4 regions of the Brevibacillus gelatini genome follow, and region 2 is predicted to be linked to each of the others. Evidence: riboswitches for the same ligand, from Rfam matches in the RefSeq annotation. Region 2 holds a riboswitch; each other region holds the start of a gene.

Region 1 (5,120 bases), 250 kb from region 2:
TTCTTTTGCCGTGCAACTTTTGCCAAAAAGGCCACGTCAGTATGGTAGCCCAAAGAGGCAGGGAACGATGGGCAATAACAGAGGGGGAGACATCAATGAAAAAGATCATGAGCAAGCCCGTATTGGCGGTGGTCACGGCGGCAGGACTCATCGGCTGTCTGACACCGATTTTTGCAGATGCCAGTTCAGGCAGTTCGCCTGCGACCAAGGTCGTGATGGGCGAAGAAGGCAAGCAAGTTACCCGCTACAACCTGAAGGAACTTGCCAAAAACGACCCGGATACGCTGAACATGCTGCTGAAAAACCAGGCAGACCATTTGTACCTGATCGTGGAGCCAATCCATCTGAACACGAAGCTGCAAACATACATGGAGACGAACAAGGCGAAGTGGGAGCAGATATATCGCGACTATTACGGCGACATCTGGTTGGAGGTTCGCCGTACAGAGGCTGATGAGGAACTGGTCAGCGTGAGTGCGCAAACCGAAAACGGCAAGGTGTACATCAAAGGCATCGTGACGCCGGAAGTAACCAAGGTGGTCGTCACCAAGCCGAACGGTGACATCATCGAGGTCGTTCCGACAAGCGAGCATTCATTTACGGTCAGCTTTGTTGCGCCAACAACCGATTCTGTTCAATACGTAACCGTGCAGGCGTACGCGGGCACTCTTTTGGCTGACAGTGAAAAAGTAAAGCTTATCCCGCAGGCTGACGAAGAGAAAAACAGGCTGATTTACGCCTTTTCCAAGTACGATGCCAAAAAGGGCGAATGGCAGGTGAAGGGTGTCGTCAAGCGCGGAGTGGACAAGGTTGTCGTCTCCTACAACGGTGTGAAAAAAGAGACGACGCCGAAGAAACTGTGGGATGGCGTCGACAGCTTCAGCGTGACGGTAACGGATGTGCACGCGGAAGCTGTGAGCGGCGAAGCGCTGATCGAAGTATATGAAAACGGGAAAAAAGTCGACTCCAACACGATCAAGGTCGATGTGGTGAACACCCCGGACAAACAACCTGACACAACTTATGTCATTGCCGGAACAGCGGTGCACGATCCGAAGAAAAAGTCCATTCAGCTCAAGGGCACGATCAAGGGCTGGGATGTGAAGGAAAAAAACAAGTTGGTGATCATCACGCCGGACGGAAAGAAAAAGGAGATCAAGCCGAACGCCAAGGGTGAATACACGGTAAACATCAAATATACAGACAGCTCGTTTGTCGGCAAAACCGTGCAACTGGAACTGTATGCAAAAGACAAGCTGTTAAAGCATGCAGACATCGCCCTGAGCACGAAAATAGCTGCCGAGCCAAAGAAGGATGACGACAAGAAACAAGAGAACCACAACCATCCAAACGGGAAGGCATACGGCTACTGGAAAAAGCACGATAGCAAATGGGATGATGACGACGAGGATGACAAGGACGACGATGACAACAAAAGAAACGACAGGTAGTCTTGTTTACGGCTGACTGTAGCTTTGAACGTACTCGACCAGTTCGCGGATGTAATCGCCAAGGATCGGGATCGAGAGAAACTGCGACAACAGTGAGCCGAGCAGCGCCAGCACGATCGCTGTTCCAATCGTCAAACCAAGACCCCGGGCAAGCCCTGCGAGGAAATTGATCCAAAGCAGCTTGCGCGGGGCTGTGTAGTTTTGGATGACGTCTGCGAGCCGAATATCTTCCAGAAACATGGCAATTTTATCCATGCGCTCGTTTACTTTCCGCACTTCCTGCAACTCAAGGAGAACCTGGTCGATTTTGTGCATCAGCTGCTCTGTAGGCGTAGGGGCCACTTTTTCCAACCTCCTTATTCGTTACGGCGTTGCTTCTACCAGTTTAGGGAAAAAAACAGGCAGAAGCAAGGCGGAAAGGAAACGTTTGCCTAATGTCAGATCAGGGGGGTACAATAGACGTACTATCGTTTACGAGGAGGCATCCGAATGGCTGAAACCGTATCCCAAACCTTGTCGGAAGACCTGTTCGCGCTTCTGCAAAAAGAGCGATTTGTGACGCTCGGCACGGTCGATCACGAGACAGGGGCACCATCGCTCAGTTCCTTGTCCTGGGCATTGGCGGTGAACAGCGGACTCATCCGCTTTGCTGTGGATAATCGCTCGCGCATTCTCGCCAATATTGCCAAAGAACCGCAGGTCGTCCTGCACTTGATTGGGGCAGGCTCCTCTTTTGCGATCAACGGGCGCGCGACGCTCAAAGCCGAGCGGCTGGAAGGCGTTCCGCTGAAGCTGGCCCTGGTCGAGATTGCGATTGACTCCGTACGGGACGTCATGTTTTACGGCTCGCGCATTTCCGTAGAGCCGCAATACGAAAAGACGTACGACAAAAATGCGGCCGCGAAGCTGGACAATCAGGTCATGACTGCGCTGAAAAACGCCTAGCAGGACTTTTGCGCAACGGGGGAAAATCCTGTTGACAAAAAACGGCGCTATCCTTTAGTATTAGGTCAATCAATATTGAATAGCAAAACTTCTTATCCAGAGAGGCGGAGGGACTGGCCCGATGATGCCCGGCAACCAATCACCTGCACGTTCATGCGTGCGGGGAGATAATGGTGCTAATTCCTGCAGAGTTGATTAACTCTGAAAGATGAGAAGGTCTTGCTTACGGTGACGTAATCAAAGCCTTCTTTCAGAGGAAAGGGGGCTTTTTTCATGCCCCTCGCAGATCATTGGAGGGAGAGAGTTACGATGAGACTAGAGACAAAATTGATTCAGGCAGGCGTAGGCCGAGATGAGAAAACAGGAGCGGTCAGCTTCCCTGTCTACTATGCCACCGCATATCGCCACCCGGCATTGGGGCAGAGCACAGGCTATGACTATACACGCACGGCCAATCCAACCCGCACCGTTTTGGAAGAAGCGATCGCGGAGGCAGAGTCAGGGGATGCGGGCTTTGCCTGCGCATCGGGAATGGCGGCGGTTCATACGGTCATGGGTCTGTTTTCTCAGGGAGACCATCTCATTGTATCGCTCGATTTGTACGGGGGGACGTATCGCTTGTTTGAGCAGGTGCTGTCCCGTTACGGCCTGACTTTTACCTACGTAGACTTGCGTGATCTGGAAGCGGTGCAAAAGGCGCTGCGAGCCGAGACGAAAGCGATCTTCGTCGAGACGCCGACGAATCCGCTCATGCAGATTACCGATATTCGCCAAATCGCTGCGCTGGCAAAGCAGCATGGACTTTTGACAATCGTGGACAACACGTTCATGACGCCTTACTGTCAACGCCCGCTGGAGCTTGGCGCAGATATTGTGTTGCACAGCGCGACGAAGTATTTGGGCGGCCACAACGATGTGCTGGCAGGGCTGATTGTGACAAAGGGTGAGGAGTTGTCGGAAAAAATCCGGTTTTTGCACAATTCCATCGGCGCGGTATTGGGCCCGCAAGATAGCTGGCTGTTGGTACGCGGAATGAAGACCTTGGCACTGCGCATGGAACGGCATCAGTCTAACGCGCTGGCTGTTGCGAAAAAGCTGCAGGAGCATCCGGCTGTCGCCGAGGTATTCTACCCTGGGCTGGAAGAACATCCCGGTCATGCCATCCAGGCGAGCCAGGCAAGCGGGTTTAGCGGTATGGTTTCATTCCGGGTACGGTCTGCAGAGCAGGTGGGTCTGTTTTTGCAAAATCTGCGCATCGTCTCTTTTGCGGAAAGCCTTGGCGGCGTCGAGTCTTTGTGTACGTATCCGGCGACACAGACCCACGCTGACATTCCGCTGGAAGTGCGGGAGTATGTCGGCGTTTGTGACCGGTTGCTGAGACTGTCGGTCGGGATTGAGCATCCAGAAGACTTGATCGAAGATTTGTTTCAAGCTTTGGACGCAAGTCTCGCCGTTGGGGGGGCTGTTCGATGAACTTTGCAACGAAGGTTCTTCATGGCTCTACTTGTATCGATCCGTTCACAGGTGCGTCGTCGGTTCCGATTTACCAGGCTTCCACTTTTCACCAGTTTGACCTCGACCAGCCAGGCACTTACGACTACGCCCGATCCGGCAATCCGACCAGACACGCGCTGGAGGAAGCGATTGCCGCTCTCGAAGGCGGTGCCCGCGGATTTGCCTTTTCATCCGGTATGGCGGCCATCTCCAGTGTGTTCATGCTGTTTTCGGCTGGTGACCATATCGTGGTTGCGGAGGACGTGTACGGCGGCACTTTCCGCTTTTTGACCCGCGTGCTGTCGAGGATGGGCATTTCCTTTACGTTTGTCGATGCGACACAGACAGAAGCCGTGCGAGCGGCGATTACTCCGGCGACCAAAGGGGTGTATCTGGAAACGCCGTCCAATCCGACGCTGAAAGTGACCGACATCGCGGCGGTATCAGCGATTGCGAAAGAGCACGGGCTGCTCGTCATTGTCGACAATACGTTTTTGACACCGTATTATCAACGGCCGCTGGAGCTGGGAGCAGACGTCGTCATTCACAGCGCGACCAAGTTCATCGGCGGCCATAGCGACGTGGTTGCGGGGCTGGCCGTGACGCGAGACGCCGCGCTCGGGGAGCAGCTGTACCTGATCCAGAACGGCATGGGCGCGATTCTCGGCGTACAGGATTGCTGGCTCGTCATGCGCGGGCTGAAAACGCTCAAGGCGCGTCTGGACGTCAGCACCAAATCAGCAGGGATTCTTGCAGAGTGGCTGTCCACGCACCCTGGCGTGAGCCGCGTTTACTACACGGGCCTGGCTGACCATCCGGGGCATCTCGTCCAGCAACGGCAAGCAAGCGGCCACGGAGCGGTTCTGTCGTTCGATGTAGGGAGCCGCGAGCGGGCCAAGGCGCTGTTTGACCGGGTGAAGCTGCCGATTGTGGCAGTGAGCCTGGGCGCTGTGGAGACGATCTTGTCGTATCCGGCGATGATGTCACATGCGGCAATGCCTGCAGCGGAGCGGGAAGCGCGCGGCATCACGGATGGCTTGATTCGCCTGTCCGCAGGGTTGGAGGACGTGGACGACTTGCTTGCGGACTTGAAGCAGGCGCTGGATGCGCTGCCGCCCCTGTCCGCTGTCCAGCCGCAAAAAGAGGCATTCTCCCGGGTGTGATTCTCCCGGGGCGAATGCCTCTTTTTCGTTATGGTGCGCCTGTGCGGTTTGCGTTGATCTTGTCGTT
Region 2 (5,120 bases):
ATCAAGTGAGAAAATGGAACGGTACGGAGCTTCTCCGTCAAACTGGATTTCGCCGTACGGATCGTCTTCCAGAATGAGGATATTGTTCGCTTTGCACTGGGCGAGCAAGCCTTGGCGGCGTTCCAGACTCCATACTTTTCCTGTCGGATTCGCAAAAGTCGGAATCACATAAACCATTTTCGGGCGATACTGGGCGATTTTTTTCGCGAGATCGTCCAGATCCATCCCATCTGCATCTCCTTGTACCGGAATGATGCGAATTCCGCGGAACTGGAACAATTGGACCGCAGCCAGATACGTCGGATTTTCTACCAGCACGACGTCGCCTTCGTCCAGATAGACCCGACACAGCAAGTCGACGGCCTGCTGGGAGCCCGTGGTCAACAGCATATTGTCCACGCCAACGTTCATATGTTTTTGCTTCATCCGTGAGGCAACCCACTCGCGAAGCGGAATGTATCCGTCAGTCAAACCGTATTGCAAACATTTGGCACCCAGATCAAATGCCCGATTGAACGCTTCGCGCATCGCTGCAATCGGAAAAGAATCCTCAGCCGGCAGCCCGCCTGCGAGCGAGAGCACTTGATTGCCTTGGGTCAGCTTCAAGATTTCCCGGACAGCCGAGGAGGATAATGCGTCTACTGATTTTGAAAAAGAATACTCCATGTCCCGTTCCCCCTTGATTTTGCTTATTCTTGTTTTATCACTGACCTCAGGCAAAGTCCAATCCCCGCTAGCTATGGCGCAAATAGGTTTTGACTATGTCGAGCGTACGCAAAAAGCCCCTCTCCACCGAAAAAGGGAAAGGGGCGAAATATGTAGCGTGGTTGGAAATACTCTACGCGATGCGGACAACCCGCGATTTTTCTGCATGCGGCAGGAAGGACAAATCCACATGGGAGCGCGCTTCCTCGAGGCCAATGTCTTCTGCCAAAAGCAACGCCTCTTCCTGGAAGGTAGGCGTACAGCTTCCTTCGTTCAGCTCACAGAGGCGCTTCAAACGCTTCAGGCGCTCGGCGCACTTTTCTTTTCGCATGCATTCATTGGCAAGCTCACATACATTGACGTGGCGCGCGTCCGCGATCATGCTGATGTCGTCCACATGCACAATCAGCCGCTTGCCTTCCTCTGTCACGAAGCCGATCGAGCAAAAATGCGCACCGGACATTTCCAGACGAGTGAGAACCGCATTGGTGAAAACCTCACCTGTGCGCAGGCGAACCTGAGCTGCTTCAATGGCTCCACCGATTTTCCGCTCGTTGGCGATCACCGTGTACATGTCCGTGTAACCGTTAATCTGATAGCGCATAATACCCTCCCGCTTCTGCTGAGATTAATTATCATTAACAACATCGTATAATGAAAATCATTATCTGTCAACGTTGAGAATGATTTTTATTCCTGTATGTCTCAGCGTCAGAAAAACCACACTCCCCAACCTCAGGAAGTGTGGTCCCCTGCTGCATTCCTATTTTGTTTTTGCAAAAAGCCCCAGTTGCTCGATCCGCCGTACTGCTTCTGCCAGGCGCTGTTCGTCCGACAACAGGGCGGCGCGCACGTAGCCTTCTCCGCTCGGGCCGAAGCCTACACCTGGTGCGACGACCACGTGCGCTTTTTCCAGCAGCAAATCAGAGAACTCGACCGAAGTAAAGCCTGCCGGGACGGGCAGCCAGGCGAAAAACGAGCCTTGCGATGGCGTAGCCTGCCAGCCGATGCGGTGCAGGTTGGAAAACAGCGCGTTGCGGCGGCTTTCGTAGACAGCGACCAGATCATGGACGCACTGCTGCGAGTCGGTCATCGCTTTGGCTGCCGCCATCTGAACAGCGCCAAACAGGCTGACGAAGTAGTGATCCTGAATCAGATTGATGAGCCTTACCAGCTCGCGGTTGCCGACCATCGCGCCTACGCGCCAGCCGGCCATATTGTACGTTTTGGACAACGTGTAAAACTCCACGCCCACCTCTTTTGCCCCCGGCACTTGCATGAAGCTGACAGGCTTTTTGCCGTCGTAGCTGATCGCGCCGTACGCGAAATCGTGGCAGACGACGATCGCGTGCTTGCGGGCAAACCGGATCGTTTCTTCGTAAAATTCAAACGGAGCGTTCACTGCTGTCGGGTTATTCGGATAGTTCAAAAACATCAGCTTGGCACGGTCCAGATCGGCTTGCGGGATTTTGCTGTAGTCGGGCAAAAACTGATTTTCTGCCGTGAGCGGCATCATCGACATCCGCCCGTTTACGACCGCTACGCCGGACCAGTAATCCGGATAGCCTGGGTCCGGTACGAGTGCCACATCGCCTGCGTTCATCAGCACCTGGCATATTTCCACGAGGCCGGTTTTGCTTCCAAACAGGATGGCTACCTCTTCCTCCGGGTCGAGGTCCACATCAAATTGTTGCTTGTACCAGTGTGCGACTGCCTGCTTCAGCTCCAGACGGCCGGAAAATGGCGGGTACTTGTGATGCAGCGGATTTTCTGCCTGCGCCTTCAGCTCTTCTACAATGTGCGGCGGCGTAGGCAGGTCAGGGTTGCCTTGGCCCAGATTAATGACGTCATGCCCACTCGCGATGACTTTGTTTACTTTTGCCACCAATGTCGCAAAAAACTGGGTGGGGAGCCGATCAATCATATCGGAAGGTTGGATGCGCATCTTTCTTCAGTTCCTTTCTTTTTAGGCCAATGTACAACAAAAACCCCCTCTTTCCGTACAGAAAAAGGGGGAGATCAACTTGGTCACGTCCTTATCTGTCAGGAATTCTCCTGCTGGATTTGGCACAGCATCTGCATCGCACGAGCGCGCAGATCCGCTGCCGGGCTTCATAGGGCCAGTCCCTCCGCCTCTCTTCATAAGTAAAGCACACGGAATATACTGTTTTTAATCTCCTTCATACTACATTGCGCGTTCCGAACGTGTCAAGATGCTTCGCGCGGCGAGCCGCTTTTTCCTGCTTACATCTTTTCTGCGGTCGTCTGCGGCACTTTTCCCGTACGGCCTTGAAAAGAGCTGTGCAGGGCAAAAAGCGCGACAGACAGCAAGGCAAGCCCCGCCATGATGTACAACAGCCCCTGCGCCTGGAAGTGCTGGAAAATGATCGCCCCGAGCAGCGGTCCGAGCATGCGTCCCGCCGATCCTGTGCCCGAGATCAGGCCCTGAATGAAGCCTTCGCGCCCTGGTGGCGTAAACTCTGCCGCTACGGCAGGCACGGCCGGCCAGACGAGCATTTCTCCGAGCGTCATGATGAACATGCCGGCGACAAAGCCAGCGTAGGAGGTCGTCTGCGACAAAATCAGCATCGACAGCACGAACACGTAGGAGCCGAGCAGCATTTGCGCGCGCAGTGTGCGGGCGAAGCGGCGAATGACCCAGGCAATCAGCGGCTGTCCGAACAAGATCAGGCCGCCGTTGATCGTCCACAGCAAGCTGTACTGACGCAAGGAAATCCCCAGCGACTGCATGTAGGTCGACAACACCGTTGTCCATTGGACGTAGACAATCCAACAGATGAAAAGCCCGCTGCACAAGAGCAGCAGTGCGCCCCACGCCACTTTTTTCGGCGGCAGCTGCTGCAGCGGCGCAAGCGCATCACCCGGATTCAGATGGGCAGCGCTTTGCCCGGCAGCCGCAGGAGTGCCCGCCGTATTGGCTTGCTCACCCTGACTGGACCCGTCCGCCGCTGCCTTGAGCTGACGGGGCAGGGTGAGTACGAACATGATGAGCACAATGACTTGCAGGATGGCGTTGCCGAAGAACGTCCAGGCAAACGAGATGCTCGCCAGCAAACCGCCAAGGGCAGAGCCCGCCGCCACCCCGGCGTTGAGCGCGACGTAGATCGTATTGATTCCGGTTCGCCCGCCTTCCGGCCACAGCACAACAGCGAGCGCATTCAAGACCGGAGACAGCATGCCGTAAAACAGTCCGTTCAGCAACAGCAAGACCGTATACATGGTGAAGTCATGCGTGACGCCAAGCCCGACAGAGATCAGAATAATGCCGACAGAGGAAAAAAGGATCGTGCGCATTTTCCCCCAGCGGTCGAACAGCATGCCGCCTGCGATGCTGCCGATCAGAAAAGCCCCCTGGTTCAATAACAGCAAAAAGCCCGCTACGGTCAGCGGCTTCCCCAAATAATCATGGATATAGATGGTGACAAGCGGCCAAATACAAGCCATTCCTGTAGAAAAAATGATCGCAGCAATCGCCAGAAGACGAATGCTGCTCGGATAGGATTGCCATTTCTGTTTCATGGTCTAGTTCTCTCCCCGGCGAAAATCGCCGCTTTTCCCGCCCGTTTTGCTCACCAGGCAAGTCGGGCCGATTATCATTGCTTTGTCCATCGCCTTGCACATATCGTACACGGTGAGAGCAGCGGCGCTTACAGCCGTCAACGCTTCCATCTCTACGCCCGTTCTTCCGGTCGTCCGCACAGATGCTTCCAGAGAAAGCGTCGTCTCGTTTTCAAAAGTGAAGCGAATGTCAATCCCGGTCAAAGGCAGCGGATGGCACATCGGGATGATCTCCCACGTCTTTTTCGCTGCCATGACACCCGCTACCTGTGCGACTGCCAGCACATCCCCTTTTTCTACCCGTCCTTCGCGGATGCGGGCGAGCGTTTCCGGCTTCATGACGATTTTGCTCTCTGCCACAGCCTCCCGTTTGGTCATGTCTTTTTCCGAGACATCTACCATCCGCGCGCGGTTTTGTTCATTAAAATGCGTCAACTGATCTTTCATGCAACAATCCGTCCTCCATGTACGCGACACTCGCAAACAGCCAAAAAGCCTGGCTGCCATCTGGCATCTGTTTATTCCTACCATACTCCCGCAGCCTGTGAAAAGCAATGGGAACATCGCTATCAACTGCTTCTGCGGCTTTCACTATCTTGCTATCCTACTCGCAAAACCGTACAAAAGCAACGCGGCGAAGGTATACTGTGCGTACAACAACCAGCAAGCAACGGAAAACGGGATCGTCTGGAGGCGTTGAACAAATGACGGAGAAACAATATGTGTACTGGTCAAAAGTAACCGTAAATCATTGGAACCTGTATCTTGCCGCGTCAGCCAAGGGGCTGTGCTTCGTCGGTTCCCAAAACAGCCCGCTGGAAGAGCTGACCGCGTGG
Region 3 (5,120 bases), 1.7 Mb from region 2:
CATCGCATGCAAAACGACGTGAAGATGATTCCGATCTCGGAAGATACGGAAATTCCGTTCAACCGCTTGAAGGCGACCTTTTTCCGCACCAATCACAGTATCCCGGATTCGCTCGGGGTTGTGATTCATACACCGGAAGGAATGGTCATCCATACAGGTGACTTCAAATTCGACATGACGCCAGTCGGACAGACGACCGAGTACGGCAAGATTGCCAGAATCGGGGCGAGCGGTGACGTTTTGGCGCTGCTCTCGGACAGTACGAACAGTGAGCGCTACGGCTTCACCATGTCGGAGCGCACCGTTGGCGAAGGGATTCTCGACGTGGTGCGCAAAGCGCGCGGCCGGATCATCCTGGCGACATTCGCGTCCAATGTGCATCGTCTGCAGCAGGTGGTAGACGCTGCCGAGCAGTGCAATCGCAAAGTAGCGGTGATCGGCCGCAGTATGGAAAAAGTGTTCATGATTGGACAAGAACTGGGTTACATTCAGATGCCGGAGGGCATGCTGATTGACATCAAGCACATTGACAACTACGCCGACAACCAGGTGCTGATTATTTGCACGGGTAGCCAGGGCGAGCCGATGGCGGCACTGACCCGAATCGCTTCCGGATCGCACCGCAACGTGTCGATCTATCCAGAGGACACCGTCATCATTTCGGCTTCCCCGATTCCGGGCAACACGATTAATGTAAGCCGGACGATCGACAAGCTGTACCGCGCAGGTGCGAACGTCGTGCTCAGTCACGTGTTTGACATTCACGCGTCCGGTCACGGCAGCAGCGAAGAGTTGAAGCTCATGCTCAGCTTTATTCGTCCCAAGTACTTTATCCCGATTCACGGGGAGTACCGGATGCTGAAGACGCACGCGAAACTGGCGCAGCAGGTAGGCATTGACGAGAGCAACATTTTCATCATGGACAACGGCGAGGTGCTGAACTGCAACCGCGAAAAGGCATGGCTCAGCAAGGTTCACGCCGGCATCGTGCTGATCGACGGCAGCGGCATCGGCGACGTAGGCAACATCGTCCTGCGCGACCGCAAGCATCTGGCAGAGGATGGCCTGATGGTCGTCGTCGTCAGTCTCGACATGAAAAACTTCAAGATTCTCACCGGACCAGACATCGTCAGCCGCGGCTTTGTATATGTGCGCGGTTCGGAATCGCTCATCCAGGAAGCGACGCTGCTTGTTCGCCAGCGACTCCAGGAAGCGTTGGACAAGAAGATCAAGGAATGGTCGGAGTTGAAGTCCCAGATCAACGAAGTCATCAAGCCGTTTATTTATGAAAAGACCGGCCGCAATCCGATGATTCTCACCATTTTGATGGAAGTGTAGGATGGGAGCACTTCTTCGTTCTCCCGGACACTTGATCGGGTTATAATAATACGTATATGGAAACGTGATACAAAAGGAGAGGTTGCCCCATGATGTCTTATGAAGCATATATGAGCCAGGTCATTCAGCCGATGCGCGACGAGCTGACTCGCAACGGATTTGTAGAACTGCGCACAGCAGAAGAGGTTGAGCAGACGCTGCCAAATGCAAAAGGTCTGACTTTGGTCGTCGTAAACTCTGTTTGTGGCTGCGCGGCAGGATTGGCTCGGCCGGCAGTGGTTCATTCCTTGAACCATCCTTCCAAGCCAGACAACCTCTACACCGTATTTGCAGGTCAAGACAAGGAAGCAACAGCAAAAGCACGCGAGTATTTCGAAGGCTACGCGCCATCGTCCCCGTCTTTTGCGATCATGAAGGACGGCAAAATCATGACGATGATCGAGCGCCATCAGATCGAGAACAATGATCTGCAAACGATCGCAAACCTGTTGACTACCGCTTACGACACGTACAAATAAGCAAAAACGACCATGACGAGACGCTCGGGAACGGGCGTCTTGTTTTATATTTTCAGCAAGATCCACCAAATAAAGGCTGCTCCATAACGGAAAGATTCGAGTATACTAAACAAGTGGTGGGATGTGCCCATGTGATACCGAGAACAAAAGGTGGAGTCATTTTTTATGCGAATGTGGAAACGGGTGTTGCTCCTGATGCTCGTCGTGGTTGCCGCGACAGCAGGTTACTACGGATACTCTTTTTATCAATTTGCTCAAGATATTCAAGAGCCCAATGTCATTACGCCTGCCCTTGATGGAGGGGCCTCGACGAAAGCGGCCGAGATTCCCGAATGGGACGGCGAAGAGCGGGTGAACATCCTCTTGATGGGGGTGGACCGCAGGGGAATGAAAAACAACGGGCTTCCCCGTTCGGACTCGATGATGCTGGTCAGCATCGACCCCGTCTTCAAGCGTTACGATGTATTTTCCATTTTGCGAGATACGTACGTGGACATTCCGGGGCACGGCAGCTCGCGCATCAACTCCGCGATTGTGGACGGAGGACCGGAGCTGGCGATGAAGACCGTCAGCCAGTTTACAGGACTGCCTGTGGACCGCTACGTCATCACAGATTTTGAAGGCTTCAAGGCATTGATCGACTCCGTTGGCGGCGTCGAGATTGATGTGGAAAAAAATATGTATTACCATGACCCGACAGATAAAGGCGTCTACGATATTAATTTGAAAAAGGGCCTGCAGCAACTGGATGGAGACAAGGCTCTGCAATACGTACGTTTCCGTCATGACGCAACATCCGACTACACGCGTACAGAGCGCCAGCGCAAGCTGCTGACGGCTGTAGTTAGCCAGATGAAGAGCGGCGCGACACTGATGCAGTTGCCGTCGATCCTCAAAGAAGTGACGCCGTATATCCAGACAAACATCAGTTCCATGGATATGCTGAAACTGTCTGCGCTTGGGCTGAAACTGAACACCGTGGAGCCAGGCAACTACCAACTGCCGCCAATGGGAATGTTTCGTGAATCCCATCGGGCAGGCGCGGTACTCATTCCCGATGTCGATCAGGTTCAGTCCTTCATTCAGGAAAAATTGCAGCCGCCGACAGAAGCGTCGGTTTCGCAAACGAATGGCACGACAGAAAGCAACGAAAACAGCACGCCAGATTGAGTGTGCTGTTTTTTTGATGTGGTTTCGGGCAGATGTTTTACAAAAAGTAGATCAAAAAAGTTTTTCCTGTGATTGCTATTGACGGGATATTTTCAAAAGGGATATAATCCGGTTTGTATCATCAAAATTGAAAAACCGAACATCATATACGTAGAAATCTTTCTTATCAAGAGAGGCGGAGGGACAGGCCCTATGAAGCCCGGCAACCGGTTCATTTTTTGGAAAATGGACGTCGCGGTGCCAATTCCTACAAGATTGGTTGGATCTTGATAGATGAGAAGGGTGGATGCGAACGTATACATGCGTTGCAGCCCCTTTTTCGTTTGTGAAAAAAGGGGTTTTCTATTTTTCACAAGGGATGTATACAGATTTGCCAGGAGGTGGATGCGTTGATTCAATTACAAAATTTGCATAAAAGCTATCAGGTGCAGGGCAAGACGATTCCTGCATTGCTCGGAATTGACCTTTCCATTGAGAAAGGAGAAATTTACGGGATTATCGGCCATTCCGGCGCAGGGAAAAGTACCCTGATCCGCTGCATCAACCTGCTGGAACGTCCCACGTCGGGACAGGTCATCGTCGACGGGGTGGATTTGACCAAGCTCGACGACGCCAAGCTGCAGGAAAAACGTCGGGAGATCGGGATGATTTTCCAGCATTTTAACCTGCTGTCCTCGGCGACCGTTGGCGAAAATGTCGCGTTTCCGCTCAAGCTGGCCAAGCGTCCCAAGGCGGAGATTCAGAAAAAGGTGGACGACTTGCTCAAGCTGGTAGGGCTGGAAGCGCATCGGGACAAATACCCGTCGCAACTGTCCGGCGGTCAGAAGCAGCGCGTCGGCATCGCGCGGGCGTTGGCGAACGATCCGAAAGTGCTGCTGTGCGACGAAGCGACTTCCGCGCTCGATCCGCAGACGACCAACTCGATTCTGGCCCTGCTTTTGGACATCAACCGCAAGCTGGGATTGACCATCGTGCTGATTACGCACGAGATGCACGTGATCCGCTCGATTTGCGACCGCGTAGGCGTGATCGATGGCGGAAAAATCGTCGAGTCGGGCAAGGTGCTGGATGTGTTTCTCAAGCCGCAGCATCCGACGACACAGGAATTTGTCGAGCAAGTGGCCGATTCCACCGAGCTGCGCGAAGCAGTTGCGCACGAAAAAGCAGCGGGGAACCGCACGATTGCACGTGTCACTTTCCTGGGCGAAAAGACGTACCAGCCGATTTTGTTCCAGACGATGCAGGAGACAGGCACTGTGTTCAGTATTTTGCAGGGAACGATTTCTCGCATGAAGGATACGCCGTACGGCCAACTGGTCGTCGAACTGGAAGGCGATGTTCGCCAAAACGAAAAAACCATCGAGACGTTGCGTCAGCGTGGCTTGGAAGTAGAGGTGATATAGATGGACTGGACAATGGAAAATGTGGATTGGTCGGAGATTGCGGAGGGTACACTAGATACACTGACGATGCTTGGCTTCTCCACGCTGTTTACGATTTTGATCGGCTTGCCGCTGGGAATCATCCTATTCCTTACTTCGCGTGGACAGTTGCTGCAAAACAAGGCATTTTACACGGTTGCCTCATTCATCGTCAACGTGCTGCGTTCCGTACCGTTCATCATCCTGATGATCTTGCTGATTCCGGTTACGAAGCTGATTGTGGGAACTTCGCTCGGCGTACTCGGATCGATTCCGCCGCTCGTGATCGGTGCTGCTCCATTCTTTGCGCGGCTGGTGGAAACCTCTCTGCGCGAGGTAGATCGCGGGGTCATTGAAGCGGCTCAGTCAATGGGAGCGTCCAATTGGCAAATCATCTGGAACGTCCTGTTGCCAGAGTCTCGTCCGGGACTGGTTGCCGGAATTACGATCACAACCGTTGCCCTCGTGTCCTATACCGCCATGTCCGGGGTGATCGGCGGCGGCGGTCTGGGGGATTTGGCCATCCGTTACGGCTATCAACGCTTCCAGACGGATGTCATGATTGTCACTGTCGTCATTTTGCTCGTGTTGGTTCAGATCTTACAGTCGCTGGGTGATCGCCTCGTATTGCGCTTCAGCCGCAAGTAAGGTCTTTCCCATAGAAGTTGCAAGG
Region 4 (5,120 bases), 860 kb from region 2:
GCAGCCTTTCCTATTCCCGCTCCTTGACAGAGGCAATCGACCGGGCGGAGAGAAGCGGAGCGGTCCTCGTCGCAGCGAGCGGCAACGAAGCAAGCCGCGTGGCCTATCCGGCAGCCTACCCGACAGTGGTTGCGGTAGGGGCTGTGAACGGGAAAAACCAGGTGATCTCTCAGTCCAATACGGGGCCCGAGCTGAATCTTGTGGCGCCGGGGCTTAACGTATATACGACGAAGCTGGGCGGAAAGTACGGATCGTTTTCCGGTACATCGGCCGCAGCGCCTCAAGTGGCAGGAGCGGCGGCCCTGATCCTGGCGCGTTATCCCAAGCTGACGCCGCTCGATGTCAGGCAATTGCTTTACCAGACGGCTACCGATCTTGGCGAGAGCGGCTGGGATCGGCAGACAGGCTACGGACTGCTGGACGTGAACAAGGCAGTGCGCAGCGCACTCTCCAGTGACTTTTTGGAGCCGAACAACACATTGCAGCGGGCCAAGGCATTCCCGATTGAACAGCAAATCCGCGGCAACCTGGGGCCGAACGACACGGTCGACTGGTTTAAGATGGACGTACCGTATGACGGCAAAGTCAGCTTTACGGCGAAGATTAACTCCGGGGTATCCTCCGCCATGGCGGCTACCTTTTACTCCGAAAACCGGACGCCGATTACGCATTATTTTGGAAACGGGGATACCGTTACCGTCCCGGCAAAAGCGGGCAGGATGAACATCAAGCTGATGCGAAACGGCGGCGTCAATGCGTTTACATACGTGCTGACGAGCAAGTTCACGATCAACCCGGACCGCAATGAGCCAAACGATACGATGGCGACGGCAAGACCGCTTGTCGGCAACCAGATCAGCGTCACGGGCAACTTCCACCAGGAGGGCGACCAGGACTGGTTCTCCTACTACGTCCGCGAGTACGGGCATCTGGATGTGACAGTGACGCCCGACAACAAGCGGGTGGACCTGGTGCTTGCCATAGGGAAGCAGAACGGAAATAATACGGTTTGGGACCCGATCTACGACAACGACGACCGCGATCACCCGGCTGAGCGTGCGAGCAAGGAAGTCTCTCCGGGAAAATACTACATTCGGGTCAGCGAGTATCAGCAAAATGCGGTAAACGGTGAATACCGCCTGGATCTCGGTTTCACTCCGCTGAAAAAAGACCTGAACGAACCGAATGACACGTACAGCAGGGCCTCGCCGCTCGCCGCCGGAGGGGTCATGACCGGAACCATCCCGACGGCATCGGATTCAGACTGGTTTCAATTTACGCTCCATACAGATTCGTACGTCACAATTCGCGCTCCGTTCATTCCCGTATCCAGCGGGTTTCGCATCGCCCTTTACAGCGAGAAAAACATGAACTACGCGCTCGCATCGACAAATGAAGTGGCAGAGCTGTCCGACCGGGGCAAGGAGATTTTCAGCCTGCGGTTGCCAAAAGGCAAGTATTACGTGCGCCTGAACAGCGGCATTCCGTTCAAGTACGATGCTTACAAACTGACGGTCACGCAGCAGCCGCTCGTCTCGGGGTATCGGGATATTTCCGACCACTGGGCGCGTACAGAGATTGCCAGGCTGAGCTCCAAAGGCATTGTCAAAGGCTTTGACGATGCGACGTTCAAGCCCAACCAGGCAGTCACCCGCGCCCAGTTTGCCACCATGCTGCTGCAGACGATGCGCGCTACTGGCTCCAAAGTAGCTACCACCTATTCGGGAAAGGAAGCATTTTCTGATCTGCCAAAAAAGCATTGGGCGTACAACACCCTTGGAGTGGCTTATCAGCTCGGGATCTTGAAGGGGTATCCTGACAGTCAAATCAAGCCTGACCTGGCTGTTTCGCGGGCGGAAATGGCTGTGATGATCGCCAGGGCGAAGGGCTTGGCGCTGAACAGCCGCAGCACATCGAGCTATCGCGATGTTCCGGCCGACCACTGGGCAGCTCCGGCAATCGGGGCCATGACGGCGAGAAACTGGCTGAATGGGTACGGCTCGAACTTCAAGCCCCAGGGAAGCGCTACGCGGGCCGAGGTTGTTGTATTGCTCGCCAAGTCGTATCAAGTGTAAGCGTACAAGCGAAAACGTACAGCCTCGCCGGATCGCACACGGAAAAGCGCACAGCAGATCACCTCAGATGCTTCCCGCAGGCAATTCAGCAGCGTTTTTCCCAGGGCGGTTTCGGCCAAAAAAGTCCTCTGTAAAAGTCTATTGACACCACCTCAAAAAACAATTATTCTATAATCCGTAATGGATACTCTTATCCAGAGCAGGCGGAGGGACTGGCCCTATGAAGCCCGGCAACCGTCTGGAGCGGTGCTAACCAGCAGGACGGAAATCTGTTCTGGCCGATAAGAGGATGAAGGAAGCTAAAAGCGCTCAAACCTTTTCCTCCAAAAGATGGAAAAGGTTTTTTATTTGCGTTTACGTCGATAAAATCCTGACTCGGCTACCAAACTATTTGTATGAGGTCAAAGGAGGTATTTTCTCATGGCTTTGCAAAAGGGTCGTCGTCTGTTCACATCGGAGTCTGTTACCGAAGGACATCCGGATAAAATTTGTGACCAAATTTCCGACTCCATTCTGGATGCGATTTTGGCCAAGGATCCAAACGCTCGTGTAGCTTGCGAAACTTCCGTAACTACCGGTCTGGTTCTCGTAGCAGGTGAAATCACCACCAACACGTACGTAGACATCCAAAAGCTGGTTCGCGACACTATTCGTGAAATCGGTTATGATCGTGCAAAGTTCGGCTTTGACGCTGACACTTGCGGCGTTATCACTGCGATCGGCGAGCAATCCGCTGACATCGCTCTTGGCGTAGACCAGGCACTGGAAGCGCGCGAAGGCAAAATGACTGACGCTGAGATCGAAGCAATCGGTGCAGGCGACCAAGGACTGATGTTCGGCTTTGCTTGCAACGAAACTCCTGAGCTGATGCCACTGCCGATCAGCATGTCCCACAAGCTGGCGCGCCGTCTGACTGAAGTTCGCAAAAACGGCACCCTCGCTTACCTGCGTCCTGACGGCAAAACGCAAGTAACGGTTGAGTACGATGGAGACAAACCAGTTCGCATCGACACAATCGTTATTTCTACTCAACACGCTCCAGAAGCGACATTGGAGCAAATCAAGCAAGACCTGATGGAACATGTCATCAAACCAGTTGTTCCAGCTGAACTGCTGGACGCTGATACCAAATACTTCATCAACCCGACTGGCCGTTTCGTCATCGGCGGACCTCAAGGGGATGCTGGCTTGACTGGCCGCAAAATCATCGTAGATACTTACGGTGGCTACGCTCGTCACGGCGGCGGCGCGTTCTCCGGTAAGGATCCGACGAAAGTAGACCGTTCCGGTGCTTACGCTGCTCGTTACGTAGCGAAAAACATCGTGGCTGCCGGCCTGGCTGACAAATGCGAAGTGCAAGTGGCTTACGCCATTGGTGTAGCACAGCCTGTATCCATCTCTGTCGATACGTTCGGTACAGGAACCGTTTCCGAAGAAGACCTGGTGAAACTGATCCGCAAACACTTCGACCTGCGTCCGGCTGGCATCATCAAGCAGCTCGACCTGCGTCGTCCTATCTACAAACAAACAGCGGCTTATGGCCACTTTGGACGCAATGACCTGAATGTTCCTTGGGAGCAAACAGACAAAGCAGAAATTTTGAAGCAAGAAGCTGCTCAACTGGCAAAATAAGAACGACAACAAGCAAGAGCCTGGTAATGCTACTGGGCTCTTTTTGTTATGGGAAAATTTCCCATTTTTTAGTGGGTCTTGATCGAAGGGAAAATGTAGGACTGTGTCGAATCTCCTAGAGAGGAAAATAAGGAGGGGTTTCTTTGCCGAACAGAAGGCTCTTCCTGACCGTGTTTGTTATTTGTTTGCTGCTCATTGTGTCTACAGCAGGGATTGGTCATTTTTACCAATTTAAAAATAATGCGCAAAAAGCGCAACCTTTTCCCCAAGTAGATACGTCTATAAGCATAAGCGCGGCGGAAATTGCTGAGCCAAACGTCACGCAGAATGAAAAAGCAACGGTAGAGCCGAAAAAGTGGTATAACAATCAGGTAGTCGTTCTGACGTATCACCATGTCACGGATGAATCGGGTCAGCGGTACGTGATTTCGTCGGAGCAATTTGCAAAACATATGTCGTTTTTGCACGAAAACGACTTGCATCCGATCTCGTTGGATGAGTTTTTGCGGTTTGTGGATACAGGGAGCTTGCCGACAGAGAATGCTGTCCTGATTACGTTTGACGACGGCTATGAGAGTTATTACACGGAGGCTTTTCCCATCTTGCGTACATACGGCTACCCGTCAGTGAACTTTGTGATTGCAGGGCGCTTGCGAGATGTAGCCGATCGAAAACGGGAGAACATGACGACGCCGCTGACGCGTCAGCAAGTCATGGAAATGCTTCACTCCGGGCTGGCTGATATTGGTTCGCATACGTACAGCCTGCACGAAGAGGAAGCACGGAATGAATGGGGAGAGATGGGACCGGAGACGGCGCCCGTCTACTTGCAAGATTTGAAACGATTGGAAAATGAGGAGGAATACAGGGATCGACTTTACGTTGATTTCAGTATGTCTCGTGTAGGCTTGAACAAATGGATGGGCCGGGAGATAAAAGCGATTTCATTGCCTTTTGGCTATACGAATCCCATCGTACTGGAGACAGCGCGGCAGGCGGGCTACGGATATGTCTTTACCTCTACACCCGGTTTTGTGAAAAAAGGGGTAGATCCGTTCGCCATCCCGCGAAACGATGTGGGACTGCGAGATGTAGATGAGGTCATACTCCATCAGTTGTTCACGAAGGCGAAAAAAGAGTTCGAAGGAGAACAATCATGAACAAAGTGATCGACATCAGCGTGCTGGATGGGGTGATTAAGAGAACCATTGAAACCGTGGAAACGAGTAAAACGCAAATTTTTGATATAGCCGAAAACGCCAGGCAGCAAGGCAACTCGTTAAAATTCGAGTTGCACGAGCTTCGGCAGGAAATCTCGAAGGTCATCCAAAAAGTCGATGCGCTGGAGCTGGCCTATCGCAAGTCGCGCAACAAGCTCGTTCAGGTAAGCCGCAACTTCCACATGTATACGGA

What was found. Region 2 has a riboswitch for S-adenosylmethionine ahead of AAFJ72_RS15685 (pyridoxal phosphate-dependent aminotransferase). Riboswitches for the same ligand answer to the same signal wherever they lie in the genome.
Region 1: linked by a shared signal. The riboswitch ahead of AAFJ72_RS14270 (aminotransferase class I/II-fold pyridoxal phosphate-dependent enzyme) and the one ahead of AAFJ72_RS15685 (pyridoxal phosphate-dependent aminotransferase) in region 2 are both predicted to bind S-adenosylmethionine.
Region 3: linked by a shared signal. The riboswitch ahead of AAFJ72_RS02345 (methionine ABC transporter ATP-binding protein) and the one ahead of AAFJ72_RS15685 (pyridoxal phosphate-dependent aminotransferase) in region 2 are both predicted to bind S-adenosylmethionine.
Region 4: linked by a shared signal. The riboswitch ahead of metK (methionine adenosyltransferase) and the one ahead of AAFJ72_RS15685 (pyridoxal phosphate-dependent aminotransferase) in region 2 are both predicted to bind S-adenosylmethionine.

What each region holds. Positions count from the first base shown of each region.
Region 1 covers NZ_CP154342.1:2,968,592-2,973,711, reverse strand. Annotated here, with positions in the region: gene AAFJ72_RS14285 (hypothetical protein) at 96-1,451, shown strand; gene AAFJ72_RS14280 (DUF5665 domain-containing protein) at 1,458-1,766, opposite strand; gene AAFJ72_RS14275 (pyridoxamine 5'-phosphate oxidase family protein) at 1,941-2,396, shown strand; SAM riboswitch class I at 2,486-2,611, shown strand; gene AAFJ72_RS14270 (aminotransferase class I/II-fold pyridoxal phosphate-dependent enzyme) at 2,706-3,869, shown strand; gene AAFJ72_RS14265 (trans-sulfuration enzyme family protein) at 3,866-5,053, shown strand; gene AAFJ72_RS14260 (YhcN/YlaJ family sporulation lipoprotein) at 5,082-5,120, opposite strand, start outside.
Region 2 covers NZ_CP154342.1:3,219,763-3,224,882, forward strand. Annotated here, with positions in the region: gene AAFJ72_RS15675 (PLP-dependent aminotransferase family protein) at 1-666, opposite strand, end outside; gene AAFJ72_RS15680 (hypothetical protein) at 839-1,309, opposite strand; gene AAFJ72_RS15685 (pyridoxal phosphate-dependent aminotransferase) at 1,469-2,650, opposite strand; SAM riboswitch class I at 2,739-2,853, opposite strand; gene AAFJ72_RS15690 (MFS transporter) at 2,950-4,245, opposite strand; gene moaC (cyclic pyranopterin monophosphate synthase MoaC) at 4,249-4,731, opposite strand; gene AAFJ72_RS15700 (methylated-DNA--[protein]-cysteine S-methyltransferase) at 4,989-5,120, shown strand, end outside.
Region 3 covers NZ_CP154342.1:424,137-429,256, forward strand. Annotated here, with positions in the region: gene rnjA (ribonuclease J1) at 1-1,338, shown strand, start outside; gene AAFJ72_RS02335 (BrxA/BrxB family bacilliredoxin) at 1,428-1,856, shown strand; gene AAFJ72_RS02340 (LCP family protein) at 2,022-3,026, shown strand; SAM riboswitch class I at 3,187-3,306, shown strand; gene AAFJ72_RS02345 (methionine ABC transporter ATP-binding protein) at 3,416-4,429, shown strand; gene AAFJ72_RS02350 (methionine ABC transporter permease) at 4,430-5,095, shown strand.
Region 4 covers NZ_CP154342.1:4,075,968-4,081,087, reverse strand. Annotated here, with positions in the region: gene AAFJ72_RS19690 (S8 family peptidase) at 1-2,075, shown strand, start outside; SAM riboswitch class I at 2,263-2,363, shown strand; gene metK (methionine adenosyltransferase) at 2,496-3,707, shown strand; gene AAFJ72_RS19680 (polysaccharide deacetylase family protein) at 3,851-4,867, shown strand; gene AAFJ72_RS19675 (sensor histidine kinase) at 4,864-5,120, shown strand, end outside.